DNA from 4 places in the Martelella sp. FOR1707 genome. Region 1 is predicted to be linked to each of the others. Evidence: predicted binding sites of a transcription regulator. Region 1 holds the regulator's gene; each other region holds the start of a gene.
What was found. The regulator PhoB, encoded in region 1, activates phosphate uptake and scavenging genes when phosphate is short. The targets are predictions, from matches to a motif close to TGTCATNNANCTGTCAT.
Positions count from the first base shown of each region.

Region 2: the regulator PhoB is predicted to act here: its motif matches at 1,550-1,566, upstream of V6765_RS08825 (YdcH family protein).
Region 3: the regulator PhoB is predicted to act here: its motif matches at 2,111-2,127, upstream of V6765_RS16615 (DUF1045 domain-containing protein).
Region 4: the regulator PhoB is predicted to act here: its motif matches at 2,748-2,764, upstream of V6765_RS19890 (alkaline phosphatase).

Region 1 covers NZ_JBAKFP010000005.1:367,119-371,315, forward strand. Annotated here, with positions in the region: gene V6765_RS16020 (M3 family metallopeptidase) at 1-336, shown strand, start outside; gene V6765_RS16025 (carbohydrate kinase family protein) at 352-1,278, opposite strand; gene V6765_RS16030 (orotate phosphoribosyltransferase) at 1,315-2,010, opposite strand; gene V6765_RS16035 (hypothetical protein) at 2,176-2,361, shown strand; gene phoB (phosphate regulon transcriptional regulator PhoB) at 2,373-3,056, opposite strand; gene phoU (phosphate signaling complex protein PhoU) at 3,079-3,798, opposite strand; gene pstB (phosphate ABC transporter ATP-binding protein PstB) at 3,812-4,197, opposite strand, start outside.
Region 2 covers NZ_JBAKFP010000003.1:190,018-194,214, forward strand. Annotated here, with positions in the region: gene V6765_RS08815 (5-(carboxyamino)imidazole ribonucleotide synthase) at 1-851, opposite strand, end outside; gene purE (5-(carboxyamino)imidazole ribonucleotide mutase) at 848-1,357, opposite strand; gene V6765_RS08825 (YdcH family protein) at 1,612-1,785, shown strand; gene V6765_RS08830 (DUF6665 family protein) at 1,880-2,233, opposite strand; gene rpsA (30S ribosomal protein S1) at 2,555-4,197, opposite strand, start outside.
Region 3 covers NZ_JBAKFP010000005.1:495,763-499,959, forward strand. Annotated here, with positions in the region: gene phnN (phosphonate metabolism protein/1,5-bisphosphokinase (PRPP-forming) PhnN) at 1-195, opposite strand, end outside; gene V6765_RS16610 (alpha-D-ribose 1-methylphosphonate 5-triphosphate diphosphatase) at 200-1,339, opposite strand; gene V6765_RS16615 (DUF1045 domain-containing protein) at 1,336-2,091, opposite strand; gene V6765_RS16620 (N-acetyltransferase family protein) at 2,223-2,756, opposite strand; gene V6765_RS16625 (Bax inhibitor-1/YccA family protein) at 2,879-3,634, opposite strand; gene V6765_RS16630 (hypothetical protein) at 3,901-4,104, shown strand; gene V6765_RS16635 (ABC transporter permease) at 4,123-4,197, opposite strand, start outside.
Region 4 covers NZ_JBAKFP010000007.1:273,539-277,735, forward strand. Annotated here, with positions in the region: gene V6765_RS19880 (ABC transporter ATP-binding protein) at 1-380, opposite strand, end outside; gene V6765_RS19885 (hypothetical protein) at 408-863, opposite strand; gene V6765_RS19890 (alkaline phosphatase) at 930-2,687, opposite strand; gene V6765_RS19895 (DedA family protein) at 2,788-3,438, opposite strand; gene V6765_RS19900 (hypothetical protein) at 3,431-3,787, opposite strand; gene V6765_RS19905 (ribonuclease D) at 3,998-4,197, shown strand, end outside.

The DNA.
Region 1 (4,197 bases):
GCCGATCCGGTGGCGTTCCAGGACGGCGTGCTCAATGCGATAGGCATGCCGAAGGCGATCGCGATGCGCCATGCCATCCCGCATTTCCTGCACATCTTCTCCGGCGATGGCTATTCCGCAGGATATTATTCCTACATGTGGTCCGAAGTGCTGGACGCCGACGCCTTCGAGGCCTTCGAGGAGGCCGGCAACGTCTTCGACCCGGCAACCGCCGGCAAGCTCAAATCGGAAATCCTCACCAAAGGCGGCTCTGTCGCGCCCGAGGCGGCCTATCAGGCGTTCCGGGGCCGCATGCCGGGCCCTGAGGCAATGCTGAAGGGCCGCGGGCTGGTGTAGGGAACCAGCCCCCGATCATAGTCCGATTTCGCGGGCGAAGGGCGGGTTGGCGCCGGCGCGGGATACGGTGACGGCGGCGGCCTTTGCGCCAAGGGCCAGCGCATCGCGGATGGCATCGGCGGAAAGCGTCTTCACCTTGTCCTTGGTGAGCAGGCCGGCGAGGTCGAGCGAGGCGAGGATGCCGGCGTCAAACGTGTCGCCGGCGCCGACGGTGTCGACCACCTCGACCTTTTCGCTTGCCACTTCGACCTTCTCTTTAGCGGTGTAGGCGATCGTGCTGTCGCCGCCGCGGGTCACGACAACGAGGCTGGCACCGGCTGCAATCCAGTGGCGGGCCTTGTCGTCGAGCGAACCTTCCAGCCCGAACCAGTCGAGATCCTCGTCGGAGAATTTGAGAATATCGGCTTTCGCCGCCATCCGCTCGATCCGGGCACGGTGCTTGTCGGGGTCGGTGATGAAGCTCGTGCGGATATTGGGGTCGAGCGAGATCACGCGGCTCTCCGCTTCACGCATCAAAAGCGCCTCGTAGGTCGAGCCGCAGGGCTCCGGGATCAGGCTGATCGCGCCGAAATGCATGGCGCTGCAATCATCGCCGATCTCCGGCAGGTCGGCCTCGGTGATCATCCGGCCGGCGGTATTCTCGTCATAAAAGGCGTAGCTCGCCGCGCCGTTCACCAGCTTGACGAAGGCGAGCGTGGTCGGCCGGTCGGAGGTGGCGACATAAGAATGGTCGACATTGGAGGCATCGAGCTTTTCACGGATGATATCGCCCATCAGGTCCGATGAGATACCCGAGAAGAAGCCGGTCGGCCGGCCGAGCCTTGCAAGCGCCACTGCCGTATTGCAGACCGCGCCGCCGGCATAGGGCGAAAACGCCGGCTCGCCCTTTGTGGTCTCACGGGGCAGCATGTCGATAAGGGCTTCGCCGCAGCAAAGGATCATTGTCTTCTCCCAGTTCGTTTTATCGCGTTCGCGGCGTCAGGCGGGCAGCTGGTCAATGCCGCCGCGCGCCTTGGACCATGCCATCGGCTGATCGAGAAAATCGGCGACGGAATCGAGCGCCTTGTCATCAAACAGTTTCTTCTCGCGCGCCACCGCCAGCACGTTCTGCCATGTTGCGATATAATGTAGGTCAACGCCGCCATTATCGAAACGTTTCCCGGCTTCGGCGAAAATATCGTAGTAGAACAGCGCCATGCCGTGGTTCACGATGCCGCCGGCATTGCGGATCGCATCGATGAAGTTGAACATCGAGCCGCCCGCCGTGGTCAGGTCCTCGATCACCAGCACCCGCGCGCCTTCCGGCATATGGCCTTCGATCTGCGCGTTCTTGCCGTAGCCCTTTGGCTTCTTGCGGCAATAGATCATCGGCAGGTCGAGCCGGTCGGCGAGAAAGGCTGCAAAGGGAATGCCTGCGGTCTCGCCGCCGGCGACGCAGTCGAACTGTTCGAAGCCGGCCTCGGCCATGATCTTGGCTGCGGCGAAATCCATCAGGGTGGAGCGGATCCGCGGAAACGAGATCAGCCGCCGGCAGTCGATATAGACCGGGCTTACAAGGCCGGAGGAGAGCTTGTAGGGCTCGTCGGGCGAGAAATGCACCGCCTGGATTTCCCACAGCATCCGGGCCATCAGGTCGGCCATCACCGCCGGCTCAGTAAAACTCGCGCGCGTCATCTCGGTTCCTTTTGTCTGATGGGTCTGTCCGTGCCCTGTCTGAAGGGAAAAATCAATTGCCTGCTGCCGAAAGAGCAGCGCTTTGATGGCCTCAGGATAAGGAAACGATGCGATATCGCAATGTCTGGGGGCGGTATTTGCGGAGCGCCCAACGGCGAGGCGCCGATGAAACCCATTGCCATCGCAGCCTTCTACCCCTCGCCCCGGAGGGGAGAGGGTGGCGCGCATGCGCCGGGTGAGGGGAGAACCCCGGACGTTGAAGTGACCCGCGAGCGCCACGACCATGGCGATGCCGCTGCCCTCATCCGGCCTTCGGCCACCTTCTCCCCACGGGGAGAAGGGGACGGCTGAGAGGCACTGCCTTACACTTCCATCGAATAGCCCGCGCCGCGCACGGTGCGGATCACGTCGGGCATTTGCGAGAAGTTGAGGGCCTTGCGCAGCCGGCCGACATGGACGTCGACGGTGCGTTCGTCGACATAGATGTCGTGGCCCCAGACGCCGTCGAGAAGCTGGGAGCGGGAGAACACCCTTCCGGGCGAGGTCATCAGGAATTCGAGCAACCGGAACTCGGTCGGGCCGAGGCGGACTTCCTTGGCCTTGCGGTGGACGCGGTGGGTCTCGCGGTCAAGCTCGATATCGCCGCATTTGAGCACGCTGGAGAGCACTTCCGGCCGGGCCCGGCGCAGGATCGCCTTGACCCGCGCCATCAGTTCAGGCGTCGAGAACGGCTTGACGACATAATCGTCGGCGCCGATCGCAAGGCCGCGCACCTTCTCGCTTTCCTCGCCGCGCGCCGTCAGCATGATGATCGGCAGGCGCTCGGTTTCCGGCCGCATCCTCAGCCTGCGGCAAAGCTCGATGCCGGAAACGCCCGGCAGCATCCAGTCGAGCAGCAAAAGGTCCGGCACCCGCTCCTGAAGCCGAATTTCGGCCTCGTCGCCGCGCGCGATCGTCTCGACTTCATAGCCTTCGGATTCGAGATTGTAGCGCAGCAGAACGCTCAGCGCTTCTTCATCTTCGACAACTGCAATCTTCGGAACCATCTCGTGCCCTCGTCACATGGTGTCAGGATTTGCTCTCGCCGGAGCCGACCGAGGGCGACATGTCGTCCTTCGGGCGTTCTCCCTGCGGCTGCGAGCCGGTGGCGATGTAGTAGATCATTTCAGCAATATTGGTGGCGTGGTCGCCGATGCGCTCGATGTTCTTGGCGCAGAACAGAAGATGCGTGCAGGTGGTGATGTTGCGCGGATCTTCCATCATGTAGGTCAGAAGCTCGCGGAACAGCGAGGTGTAGATCGCGTCGATCTCCTCGTCGCGCTCGCGGATCGAATTGGCCTTGTCGGCCTGGCGCGAAGTGTAGGCGTCGAGCACTTCCTTGAGCTGCAGCAGCGCCAGTTCCGACAGATGCTCGATACCATGGGCAAGCTTGCGCGGCACGCCGGTGCCCTGCACCGAGATCACCCGCTTGGCGGTGTTCTTGGCCATGTCGCCGACGCGCTCGAGGTCGGCGGCGATGCGGATCGCGCCCATGATTTCGCGCAGGTCCGCCGCTACCGGCTGGCGCCGCGCGATGGTGACGATCGCCTTTTCGCCGACCTCACGCTCGGCATCGTCCAGCGCCAGATCCTCCGCGATCACCTTTTCGGCGAGTTCGGTATCGGTGTTGACCAGCGCCACGACGGATTGCGAGACCATCTCTTCCGCCATGCCGCCCATTTCCGAGATACGGCGCTGGAGGTATTTCAGCTCCTCGTCGAAGGCCGATATGATATGCGAGTGTGCCATCTTGTGCGTCTCCTTAACCGAACCGGCCCATGATGTAGTCCTGGGTGCGCTGGTCCGCGGGATTTGTGAAAATCGTGTCGGTGTCGTCCTCCTCGACCATGTAGCCGAGGTGGAACATCGCCGTGCGTTCGGAAACGCGCGCGGCCTGCTGCATCGAATGGGTCACCATCACGATGGTGTAATTCTGCTTCAACTCGCTGATCAGCTCTTCCACGCGCGCGGTCGCGATCGGGTCGAGCGCCGAGCACGGTTCGTCCATCAGGATCACTTCGGGGCTGACCGCAATGGCGCGGGCGATGCAGAGCCGCTGCTGCTGGCCGCCGGAAAGGCTGGTGCCGGGCTCATGCAGCCGGTCCTTGACCTCGTTGAACAGGCCGGCCTTCTGCAGGCTGGTCTCCA
Region 2 (4,197 bases), on a different contig from region 1:
GAGATGACGCAGGCCGCCTCGGTCCAGTGGCCGGAATTATGAACGCGCGGGGCGAATTCATTGGCAATCAGCCTGCCGTCGCGCGCGACGAACAGTTCCAGCCCCAGAACCCCGACATAATCGAGTCCGATCAGCAGCCGCTCTGCAGCAGCGCGGGCAGCCGCCGCAATGTCCGGCGAAACGCTGGCCGGAACGGTGGAGGTCCGCAGAATGCCCTCGCGGTGGACATTCTCGGCCGGATCGAAACAGACGATCGTGCCGTCCATGCCGCGCGCGGCGATCACAGAGATTTCGCGGTCGAAATCGATCCACTCCTCAAAGATCGCGGGCGCGCCATTGAGCGCTGCGAAAGCGGCCTCCGGATCATTGTCGCTGCCGTCAAACACCCACTGCCCCTTGCCGTCATAGCCGAAGCGGCGGGTCTTCAACACGCCGCGTCCACCGAACGCCTCAAGCGCGTCCGCAAGGTCCTCAGCGGTATCAACCGCCCGGAAACCGGCGGTGGCGATGCCGCTGTCGTTGAGGAAGGTCTTTTCGGTGAGCCGATCCTGCGACACGGACAGCGCGCGGGCCGGCGGATAGACAGGCCGTTCGGCGGAGAGAAGCGCGGCGCTTTTCTCCGGCACATTCTCGAATTCATAGGTGATGGTTTCGCAGGCCCGAGCGAGCTCGGGCAACGCCGCCTCGTCATCATAACCTGCCACGATATGACGGTTCGCGACCTGGGCGGCCGGGCAATCTTCCTGCGGCTCCAGAATGACGGTGCGGATCGAAAGCCGGGCGGCCGCCATGGCCAGCATGCGGCCAAGCTGGCCGCCGCCGATGATACCGATGGTCTTCATGAAACTCATTCGTCCTTGTCGATGGGGTATTCGGCAACGCTTGCCGCCTGGCGCACGCGATATTCATCGAGCCGACCTGCAAGCTCCGGATCGGCCAGCGCCAGAACGGCTGCCGCCAGAAGCGCCGCATTGACAGCGCCGGCCTTGCCGATGGCGAGCGTTCCAACCGGAATGCCCGCCGGCATCTGCACGATCGACAACAGGCTGTCCTGGCCGGAGAGCGCGCGCGACTGCACCGGCACGCCGAAAACCGGCAACGGCGTCAGCGCCGCCATCATGCCCGGCAGATGCGCTGCCCCGCCGGCGCCGGCAATGATGATCTGGAAGCCTTCGGCGCGGGCGCTGCGGGCGAATTCATACATGCGGTCCGGCGTGCGGTGGGCGGAGACGATCCGCGCGTCGTAATCGACGTCGAGAATATCGAGAATGTCGGCGGCGTTCTTCATCGTTTCCCAGTCTGACTGGGACCCCATGACGATGGCGACAGGCGGATTCTTGATCGGGCTCATCGGCATTCCATTGTTTCAACAAATTCGACGAATGTGGCACGCGCCGACCATGCGTCGTTTCGGGCGAAACACGCTCTAGCATCAATCGTTTTCGGTGAAAAGCAAGGCGCCGGGGAGATCCTGCCGGCCTGGGGCAAAATGCCCTCACAAAATCACATTTCCGCCTTCGACAAACGTCTTCGATCATGGCATTCTTACATTGCACTTTGATGACGAGGCGCCGCATCCGGCGGCGCGAAACCAAAGGAAGGACGTGTGCAATGACAGTTCAGACGCATCTTGCCGCTCTCGAGGAAAAGCATTCGGAACTTGAGAGGAAGCTTCACGACGTAATGGCTTCGCCGTCCAGCCCCGACCAGGAAATCGCATCGATCAAACGCAGGAAACTTCACCTGAAAGACGAGATTGAACGCCTCCATCACTCCGCTACTTAAGACACCCCCCTGTCCTCAAACGCCCCGGCAAAAACCGGGGCGTTTTTGTTTGCGTAGCGCGCGCCTGATCGCCGGCTCGAAGCCTGCGCAATGCTCACGTGTCGCCGTCCTTCTCCCGCTTCTTCATCACCCCGATCCTGAGCATCACCTCGCGCGGTATGTCATAGGTCGATTTCAGATGGTGATCGGTGCGCAGCCCCAGATAATCGCGCTGGATGAACAGCGCGAAAGCGCGGTCGGCCGCTGCCTGCACCAGTTCATCGCGGTCCTGATTGGAGCCCGGCGTCTCGTCGTGGCGTCTGAGCGCCGCCAGCGCCTCCTCCAGCCGTCCGCCGATCCGCCCCAGCGCCTGCGCCGTCTCCTGCATGATCTCGTACTGCAGGGCGTCCAGATCGGGATCAAGCGGCCTGCTGCTCGTGCCCGGCAATATCGGTTTCCTGGTGGCCATCGGGGTTCCTTCGTCTGCTCTATCAAAATCGGGAAGGTGCTGCGGGAGTTCAAGCGTCATGGGCAAATGACGGGCAGATAAAACGGCGCACGCATATTTGGCAACCGCCGCTCCCCCTCACCAGTTGCATACGAGCGCCCCTCTCCCCTTCTGGGCGAGGAGGAGCACTTCAGCGTTTTCCGTGCAAGCAACAAGATCGGGCAATGCCGTCTTCCCCTTCTCCCCGTGGGGGAGAAGGTGGCCAAAGGCCGGATGGTACAAAACAAAAAACCGCCGGGCGCTGCCACCCGGCGGTTTTTCTATTCGTGAAGCAAGCGAGGCTTACTGGTCGTCGCGGTTCTTGAGCGCAGCGCCCAGAATGTCGCCAAGCGAAGCGCCCGAGTCGGACGAACCGAACTGAGCCACGGCTTCCTTCTCCTCGGCGATTTCCAGCGCCTTGATCGACAGCATGACCTTGCGGTCGCGCTTGGAGAAGTTGGTGACGCGGGCGTCGAAGACCTGGCCGACCGAGAAACGCTCGGGGCGCTGGTCGTCGCGGTCGCGGGCCAGATCCGAACGGCGGATGAAGGCGGTAATGTCGTCGTGGTTGACGAGCTTCACTTCCACGCCGCCGTCATTGGTGCCGATGACTTCGCAGGAAACGACTGCACCCTTGCGCAGGTCGCCGGAAGCGGCTGCTTCCGTCAGCGCATCCTTGCCAAGCTGCTTGATGCCGAGCGAGATGCGTTCCTTTTCGATGTCCACATCGAGAACGACAGCCTTGACGATATCGCCCTTGTTGTATTCCTCGATGACCTGCTCGCCCGGACGGTTCCAGTCGAGATCGGAAAGGTGCACCATGCCGTCGACATCGCCTTCGAGACCGATGAACAGGCCGAACTCGGTCTTGTTCTTGATCTCGCCTTCGACTTCGGTGCCGGGCGGGTTGGAGAAGGAGAAGGCTTCCCACGGATTCTCGAGCGTCTGCTTGAGACCGAGCGAGATGCGGCGCTTGGCCGGATCGACTTCGAGAACGACGACATCGACGTCCTGCGTGGTCGACAGGATCTTGCCGGGGTGTACGTTCTTCTTGGTCCAGGACATTTCCGAGATGTGGATCAGGCCTTCGATGCCCGGCTCCAGCTCGACGAACGCGCCGTAATCGGTGATGTTCGTGACGGTACCGGAAATCTTCTTGCCTTCCGGATACTTCGCCGAAATGCCATCCCACGGGTCAGCTTCAAGCTGCTTCATGCCCAGCGAAATGCGATGCGTTTCCTGGTTGATGCGGATGATCTGAACCTTGACGTTCTGGCCGATGGTCAGAAGCTCGGTCGGGTGGTTGACGCGACGCCATGCCATATCGGTGACGTGAAGCAGGCCGTCGATGCCGCCGAGATCCACGAAAGCACCGTAATCGGTGATGTTCTTGACGACACCCTCGACAACCTGGCCCTCTTCGAGGTTCTGAACGATTTCCGAACGCTGTTCCGCACGGCTTTCCTCAAGAACGGTCCGGCGCGAAACGACGATGTTGCCGCGGCGCTTGTCCATCTTCAGGATTTCGAACGGCTGCGGCGTGTGCATCAGCGGGGAAACGTCGCGGATCGGACGGATATCCACCTGCGAACGCGGCAGGAAGGCGATGGCGCCGTCGAGATCGACGGTGAAGCCACCCTTGACCTGGTTGAAGATCAGACCTTCAACGCGCTCGCCGGCCTCGAACTTGGCTTCGAGCTTGATCCACGATTCCTCGCGGCGCGCCTTTTCGCGCGACAGGACGGCCTCGCCCAGCGCGTTCTCGATGCGCTCGACATAGACTTCGACTTCGTCGCCGACCTTCAGTTCGCCTTCCTTGCCCTTGGCGCCGAATTCCTTCAGCGGCACGCGGCCTTCGACCTTGAGGCCGACATCGATGATGGCGACATCCTTTTCGATGCCCGTGACGAGGCCCTTGGCGACATAGCCTTCGGCCAGATCATTGT
Region 3 (4,197 bases), 130 kb from region 1:
CTTTTTTGCCGCGAAGGCGTCCGGTGTCATGGTCTCGTGGATCTCGCTGTCGTGGTCGCTCGGCCGGGTGATTACGCGCCGCACCACGGCAAAGCGCGGATGGCTTCGAAGGACGGTAGCTGCGTAGTTGATCACGCTGTCCTTGCCCGCTCCGCTCGGGCCGACCACGACGATCATCCTGCCCGGCTCGGCCATCCGGTCAGGCCACCCGCTTGCCGGCCCGCCAGACAGCGCGGGTCACCGGCGCGCCGGCGGGGCGGTGGACGCGCACCAGATCGGCCCTCAGCCCCGGCGCGATCCGCCCGCGATCGTCAAGCTTCACGGCTCTCGCCGGAGTCGCCGTCACCATCTTCAGCGCGCGCGGCAGGCTGATCGTCTCGATCGTATCGGCGAGGATGAACGGCGCGTAGAGCAGGCTGAAAGGCACGTAATCCGACGACAGCACATCGAGCACGCCGCGCTCTGCGAGATCGCGCGCGGCGATGTTCCCGGAATGCGATTTGCCGCGCACCACATTGGGCGCGCCCATCAGCACCGACATTCCAGCCTTGTGCGAGGCGTTGGCGGCCTCGAGACTCGTCGGAAACTCGGCGACCGCAACGCCATGGCCGATCGCCTCTTCCACATGGGCAAGCGTGGCGTCGTCGTGGCTGGCAATGGCGATGCCGCGGGCGGCGCAGTGGTCGGAGATCATCTGCCGGTGCCGCCCGGCATATTTTTCCGACTGGCCCTGACGCTCCGCGACGAAGGCGGCGAAGGCCTCATCGGAAAGTCCGCGCTTCGGCTTGTAAAAAAGCTCGTATTGGGAAAGATCGGTGAACTGCCGCTGGCCCGGCGCATGGTCCATCAGCGATGTCAGCCTGACATGCGGATCGTTCTCGAAGCCGGCGAAATGCTCCATGACGTTGGCGGCGGAAACCTCGCAGCGTAGATGCAGGAAATGCTGGGCCTTCAGCCGGTTTTCGCGCTCGGCCTGCTGGATCGCGTCGGCCATGTCGCGCATCTCGCCGAGATCGAAGCCGTCGGTATCGTCGGATCCCATGCGCAGGCAGTCGAAAACAGTGGTGATGCCGGACGCGATGATCTGGCCGTCATGGGCCTGCACGGCCGCGATCTTGTCCCAGCGCACGCCGGGGCGCGGCGCATAATGGCCTTCGAGATGATCGGTGTGAAGCTCGATCAGGCCGGGGATCAGGTAGTCGCCCTCCATGTCGTCGCCATGGCGGGTCGGGTGTCCCGAGATGTCAACGATTTCGCCGTCGCGCGCCAGGAGCGCGCCATGCACGATCTCGTCCTCAAGCACGATCCGCGCATTGGTGAAAACGGTTTCGGCGCTCATTCCTCGGTTTCTCCGGCCTCAGTCTCACTCGTACCTGTCTCTTCGGTCCCGAAAAGCGTGGTTTGGCCACCCGTCAGCGGCTGCCAGCGGCGGATGACGAAGGGCGCGCCGCGCCGCTCCTCCATGAACAGCCCGAGGCCGGAAATTTCAAGCGGCTTGCCGACGAAGGGGGCGAAATAATCCTCGATGGCTGTCTCGATCACATGCATGTCGGTTCCGGTCACCGGCCCCGTCAGCGTCATGTGGAAGCGGAAGTCATCGAAGACGTAAGGGTAGCCCCAGCGCTCCAGATTGTCGCGCTCGGTCTCGCTCAGTTCCTCCGGCTTGCGCCGCGCGATCTCCTCATTGGCGAGCGGCGCGCGCATCGGCTCGAAATAGCGCACCACATCGGCGGCGAAATCCTGCAGCATCTGGCTTTCTCCAGCCGGAACGAGGGCGTGGAACTTGCCGAGCTTGCCGAGCTTCAATTCGGGTATGTCGAACGGGCTGTGCTTGCGGCAGAACACGTCGAAGGCGGCCTCCAGCGCTGCCGGCGTGGCGTTGTCGGCTAGCCGGAACGGCGCCTTCAGCGTGGCGTGGAAGCCGTAGCGGGCGGCCGCCGCCGTCACGGCGCTCATCCGGCCGGCGGCGAGCGCGATACTGTCTGGAAACGGCCGTTCCTCGCCGGCAAAGGCGTCGTAGCCGAGCCAGCGGCTGGCGGCAATCGTCAGGGGATGGTCGATGGCGGGAGTGAAATAGATGGCGTAGCGCAAATCGTTTTCCTTGCCCGAAATGAAGGGAGGATGAGGAAAGTGCAGGGATTCGTCCGTCTTTGCAAGGCGTCCCGTCTTCTTCAATGCGCGGCCCGAGCGGATGGTTCCGCCGGCGGCGATGTCACACGCGGTCAAAGCGATAATGGCAGCGGGTCGCTCCGGTTCCCCTCGCCAAGCGGGCGCTGCATGAATACGGTGTCCAACCATTTGCCGTGCTTGAAGCCGGTGCCCGTCAGCCGGCCCGCCTCGGTGAAGCCGAGCGCCGCGTGGAGCGCGATGGAGGCCGGGCTGGCCCCGCCGATGACGGCGACCATCTGGCGGAAGCCGCGCGTCTCGCATTCCTCGATCAGCCGCGAAAGCAGGCTTTTGCCGACGCCCTTGCCGCGTGCTTCCGGAGAGAGATAGACCGAGTTTTCGACCAGCCAGCGATAGGCAGGCCGCGTGCGGAAGGCGCTGGCATAGGCATAGCCGATCACGCGGTCGCCCTCGACGGCGGCAAGATAGGGGTAATGGGCGGCGGTGATCGCGGTCATCCGCGCTTCCATTTCGTCCCGGCCCGGCGGCTCCAGTTCATAGCTCGCGACCCCGTTCAGCACGCTTTCGGCATAGATTTCGGTGATTGCGGTAAGATCGGCGGGTGCGGCAGGGCGGAGGATTACGGTCATGGTCTCGGTCGCGGCGGTTGGAGGGATGCGATAACGATAATCCGCTTACCCTCCTCATGGAAGCGGGCATGAAAAAGGCGGCCCGAAAGCCGCCTTGATCAGGTTGATATCCTCGATCGGGATCAGTTCCGGTTGCCGAGCAGGCGCAGCAGGAACAGGAACATGTTGATGAAGTCGAGGTAGAGCGTCAGCGCGCCCATCACCGCCTTGCGGCCAGCCACTTCATGGCCGTCGCCTTCATAATACATTTCCTTGATCTTCTGCGTGTCCCAGGCTGTCAGGCCGGCGAAGATCAGCACGCCGAGAACCGAGATCGCGAAGCCGAGCGCGCTCGACTGCAGGAAGATGTTGACGATCATGGCGATGATGATGCCGAACAGGCCGATCACCATGAAGGAACCCATCGCCGACAGATCACGCTTGGTGGTGTAGCCGTAAAGCGACAGCGCGCCGAACGAGGCAGCGGTGATGAAGAAGGTCTGGACGATGCTCTGGCCGGTATAAACCAGGAAGATCGTCGACAGCGAAATACCGGTCAGCCCGGCATAGACCCAGAACGCGGTCTGGGCGGCGGCGACGCTCATCTTGTTGATGCGGAACGCCAGAAAGAAGAAGGCGATCAGCGGGGCGAACATGACGAGCCACTTCAGCGGCGAGGCGTACATGACCTGACCGAACTGGGTAAGCTGAACCTGGCCGCTGGCATCGCCCGATACCGAGGCCGTGAAGATTCCAAAAGCCGCGATGCCGGTGATCACGAGGCCAAGCGCCATGAGATTGTAGACGCGCAGCATATAGGCGCGCAGTCCCTGATCGATCTCAGCGCTCGCCTGGGCTCCCGCCTGCGCGTGGTTCTGATAGTTGCGAAGATCAGCCATTGAGTTCCTCTAAAAAAGCCCCTCGTTGCTCACGGTGTCGGGCATCGCAGCATGGCGACAGCCCAGGCGCCGCTGGGGGGCTCCAGCAAGCCTGACGATAATATGAGGGGAATGGCAATGTGATACAAGGCATATCCGTTTGAAATCGGTCGCCAATTCCTCAAATTTTCGTAAGATTGAGCCGTCCGGCCTCCAAAACCGCGACCGAAAGCACCATCTTCCCTTAAAAAGACCCGTTCGTCCGGTCTTCAGATAAGAGGATATTCATGCGCTATTTCATCGCCGTCATTCTGCCGTGGCTTTCGTTTTTCACCATCGGCAAACCGTTTTCGGGGGTCATCTGCCTGATCCTGCAGATCACCCTGATCGGCTGGCCGGTTGCCGCGCTTTGGGCGCTGTTCGCGGTGCAGAACTACTGGGCCGACCGCCGTAACGCCGAACTGATGGACGCGCTGCGCCGCGACAAATAGTCTCATTTCTCCAGGCCCTCAAAGCTCGCGCAGATAGAGCGCGGGCTTCTGGCCGAGCAGATGCCAGGTGCCGGCAAGGCCGATGGCGACGGT
Region 4 (4,197 bases), on a different contig from region 1:
TCGAGCAGGTCGTGCGCGCGTTTGATGCGCTCCGTCCCCGCAGCGCGCGCAAGCCGGGCCGGCAGCAGCACGTTGTCGAGCGCGGAAAGTGCTGGAAACAAATGGAAGTCCTGCATGATCAGGCCGATATTCTCGCCGCGAAACCGGTCCCGCCGGCTTTCCGACAGCACCGAAAGCTCGGTCTCGCCCCAGCGCGCGCTGCCATGGGCGAGGCGCTCCAAGCCGGTGATGATGTTGACGAGCGTGCTCTTGCCGGAACCCGAAGGGCCGGTGATCGCGACCCGTTCGCCGGCCGCGATCTCAAGCTTCGGTATCGTCAGTACAGGACTGTCGAGGCCCGGAAAGGTGACGGCGATATCGTTGAGCGAGAGAGGCAGCATCGGGACTGACCTTTCGGGTATGTCGTTTCAGACCTTGCTGTAGCGCGCGCCGCGCAGGCGCAGCTGGCTGACGAAGCCGGTCTCGGGGTCCACCCAGGAGCCGGTCTCGAGCGTGCCTGTCACCTCGATCATCTGGTTCGGTTGGGTGAATGTCTGCTTGCGGTCGAGATAGACGACCATGATATTGTCCGGCCAATCGGCATCCGAGGAGCAGAACGGGCAGAGCGCCATCGGGATTTCCGAGAGCACGAAGAATTTCGCTTCCGCCTTCAGCGGCGGGGCCATGAAGCCGCGGATCGAGACCTTCTCTCCGGTCAGGGCCTTCACCTTGTCGGAAAACTTCAGGCCGAGCGGGCTGAAGGAGCCGTAGAGCTCGTCAAAGGACAGTTCATCGGCAGCGAAGGCGGGGCGGACGGCAAGGCCGAGGCTGAGCGTGCCGAAGGCGGCTAGCAGGCTGCGGCGGGAAAGGGACATCGCGGTCATCAGATCAGTTCTCCTGGCAGGAGAGGACCGGGCGACGCCCGCCCGGTCCCGTCTTGAAGGTGAAGCTTACTGCTTCTGGCTGGTGCCGAGCGCGAAGGCGTCGGCCAGTACGCCGTAGACGTCGGACTGTTCCATATAGCCCTTGAAGCCGTCGGCGCCGGGGCCGGTGGCCTGCAGGACAACGTCATCGACGGCGTGAACGCCGGTCGAGGCGTCATAGGGCAGGTTGCCGGTGCGCAGAACCGCGCCGGGAACATCCTTGTAGGCTTCGTTGGCGACGTAGCGGCCGTTCTCGTCCTTCACAGCCGGCTCGAACGGACCGTCCATCTTCGGGCGGAAGGTCTCGTAATAGTCGGGGAAGTTGTTGGCGAACATGGCGAGGCGACGCGAAACGTCGATCTGGTCCGGATAGCCGTCGCCGTTTTCATCCGTATAGTTCGGGAAGCCAGCGTCGTCATAGGTCATGACCTTGTTGCGCATCTCGTCGGCTTCGATCTCGTCGTCGATCGTGCCGATGACCGAGAAGCCGTGGGTGTGGTCGCCGGTAACGACGATCAGCGTGTCCGGGTTGGAATTCATCCATTCCATGGCAGCGCCGATGGCCTGGTCGAATTCGATCATGTCCATGACGGCGCGGTCCCAGTCGAGCGGATGCGACATCTTGTCGACATTGGCGGCCTCGACCGTCAGGAAGAAGCCTTCAGGATTCTTCGAAAGCTGCTCGAGCGCCGCCGTCGTCATGTCCACGAGGCCCGGCTGGTTCGGGAACTTGTCGACGCTGCCCTTCTTCAGGGAATCGCGGTCAAGCGTGGAATCCATGTTGCCGGTGTGGAACAGGCCGAGCAGCTTGCCGTCTTCCGGCTTTTCGGCAGACGCCAGTTCGTCGGCGGAGGTGACGACGGTGTAGCCGGCCTCTTCGAACATGGCGATATAGTCGTTGTCGTCCTTGCGCTTGGAGCCGGCGACATCGGACTTCAGGAAGTAGGCGGAGCCGCCGCCGAGGATGACTTCCGGCTTGACGTCGTAGAACATGCCGACGATCTCGGCCTTGTCGCCGCGAAGGCGCGTATGGGCGACGACGGCGGCCGGCGTGGCGTCCTCGATCTCGGCGGTGGAAACGACGCCGATCGACTTGCCGGTCTGGCGGCGCAGCGCCTCGGCAATGGTCTCGACCTTGGGGTCGTCCAGGCTGTCCGGCGTGCGGTCGGCATAGACTCCGAGCGCGTTCACGCGGGTCTTGTGGCCGGTCATGTAGGCCGACATGGTGTTGGCCGAATCGGTCGCGATCGAATGGGTCGAGGAGGTGCCGATCGTGGCCATGTTGTCGAGGTCATCCATGTTCAGGCGACCGTCGGCCTTGCCCTCGGTCATGCCCTTGGACATGATGCGGGCAGCCGTGCGGTGACCCATGGAAAGGCCGTCGGCGACGAAGAAGATGATGTTCTTGGCCTTGGGCGTTTCCGGCGTGGCGTAGACGGTCCAGGTGACTTCCTTTTCCTCGTCGCCGGCCTTGACGGCAACGGTGTAGTCGCCGGCATCTGCAATGGCGAGATCGCGCAGGATCAGGGCGGAGCCGAGGCTCTCGTCATCCTTGCCCTTCTCGTCGGCGACGAATTCGGCTTCCTGGCCGAAGACCTCGGCATAGGGCTTGCCGTTGACGGTGACGTCGATATCGCCGGCGTCATAGACCGCATCCAGCTCGACCTTGAAGTCGAAGGGCGAGGACGACAGCACGGTGGCGCGATCGAGCGGATAGATGGTTGCGGCATTGGCAGCACCTGCAAGGCAGGTAGCGGCGGCGAGAAGTGCGAGACGGGCGCGCATGGGAACCTCTTTGAAAGAGCGTCGGGAAGGGTTAGTGCGCTTCCGCGATAGTCCCGCCGGATAACAATCCGATGACGTTTTTGCTGCGGTTTGATGAACCTCAGGAACGGTAGCGCCGTCCGCGCGGCTTCAGGTAGCGCTTGCGCCGGCGCTTCTTGAGCGAGAAGTGCAGGACGCGGGTGATGTACCAGAACAGCGCAAGCGAAATCACGCCGGCTGCGAGAAAGCCGGTGGCATTGCCCATGACATGGGCGACGGCGATGATGTTGCGGGAGAATATGAAGCCGAGAATGTTATAGGTCGACACCCAGACGGTCTGACCGCAGATGGCCGCGACCGTGAAGGCGCGCCAGCGCATGCCGGCAGCGCCTGCGACAGGGTTGATATAGGGGCTGATCTGGGCCAGCAGCCAGCGGGTGAAGAAGATGGCGAAAACGCCGCGCCGCTCAAGATAGTCCTGGGCGCGGTCCACCAGACGCTGGCGCTTGGGGCCGCGCGCGGCGAACCGCGCCAGATATTTCGCGCCGCCCTTGCGTCCGACCCAGTAGCCGATCTGGTCGGAGGTCGATGCGGCCGCGAGGCAGGCGGCGATCGCCGGCAGCATCGGCAGATCGCCGGAGGCGGCCAGCGATCCGCCAAACAGCATGATCACGGCGGCGGGCATCGGTATGCCGAGACAGGCCAGAAACACGATGAGCGCCATGACCGGAATGCCGTAGACCGGAACCAGCGCCAGAAACTGTTCATTCATCGTCGCCGGCCTGTTCGTGCTCGTCGAGCGCTTCGGCGATCTGGTCTTCCAGTTCCTCCAGCGTCTCGCCGCGCTCCCGCGTGATCCGCCAGAGCGGCAGGCGGCGGCTATGTTCCGGATCGAGGCCGAGCGCCTCGGCGAGGTCGTGCACGGGGATATCGTTGACCATCGCCACATGGCCGAGCGTCATCCAGCTCTTCAGCTCCAGTTCGCGGGGGCTGTGCCAGTAATAGACCGCCAGCACGGTCTTGAGCGCGAGGGCCAGCGTCAGAAGCAGGGCCCCGATAAAGGCGATGGAAAGCGCGCGGTGGCGCTGCCACAATGCGCGGACGGGATTTAGCAGACTCATGGCCGTCCTTTCCGGTTACGCTGAAGGAAGCGGAGTGTCTCCGCCTTGGTCATACTTGCCTCATGCGATAGCCCCTCGGCTGCGATTGCACAACACCCCTGCATGGTCAGCGGCATGGCGAGGTTCTCGGCGGCCGCCGCGTTTTTGGGTATCGTCGCGCGGACCAATCCGCTATGAACCCGGTTCATGACGACAAGACAGGCGATGGAGATGCGCGACATGATCCGCGTGCACAAACAGGATATTCCGGCAGAACAGGCGGCGCGTTACACCGGCGCAATCGCGATCGACAGCGAGACGTTGGGGCTTATTCCGCGTCGCGACCGGCTGTGCGTGGTGCAGATATCGCCGGGCGACGGCAGCGCCGACCTTATCCAGATCGCGCCGGGGCAGACGGAGGCGCCGAACCT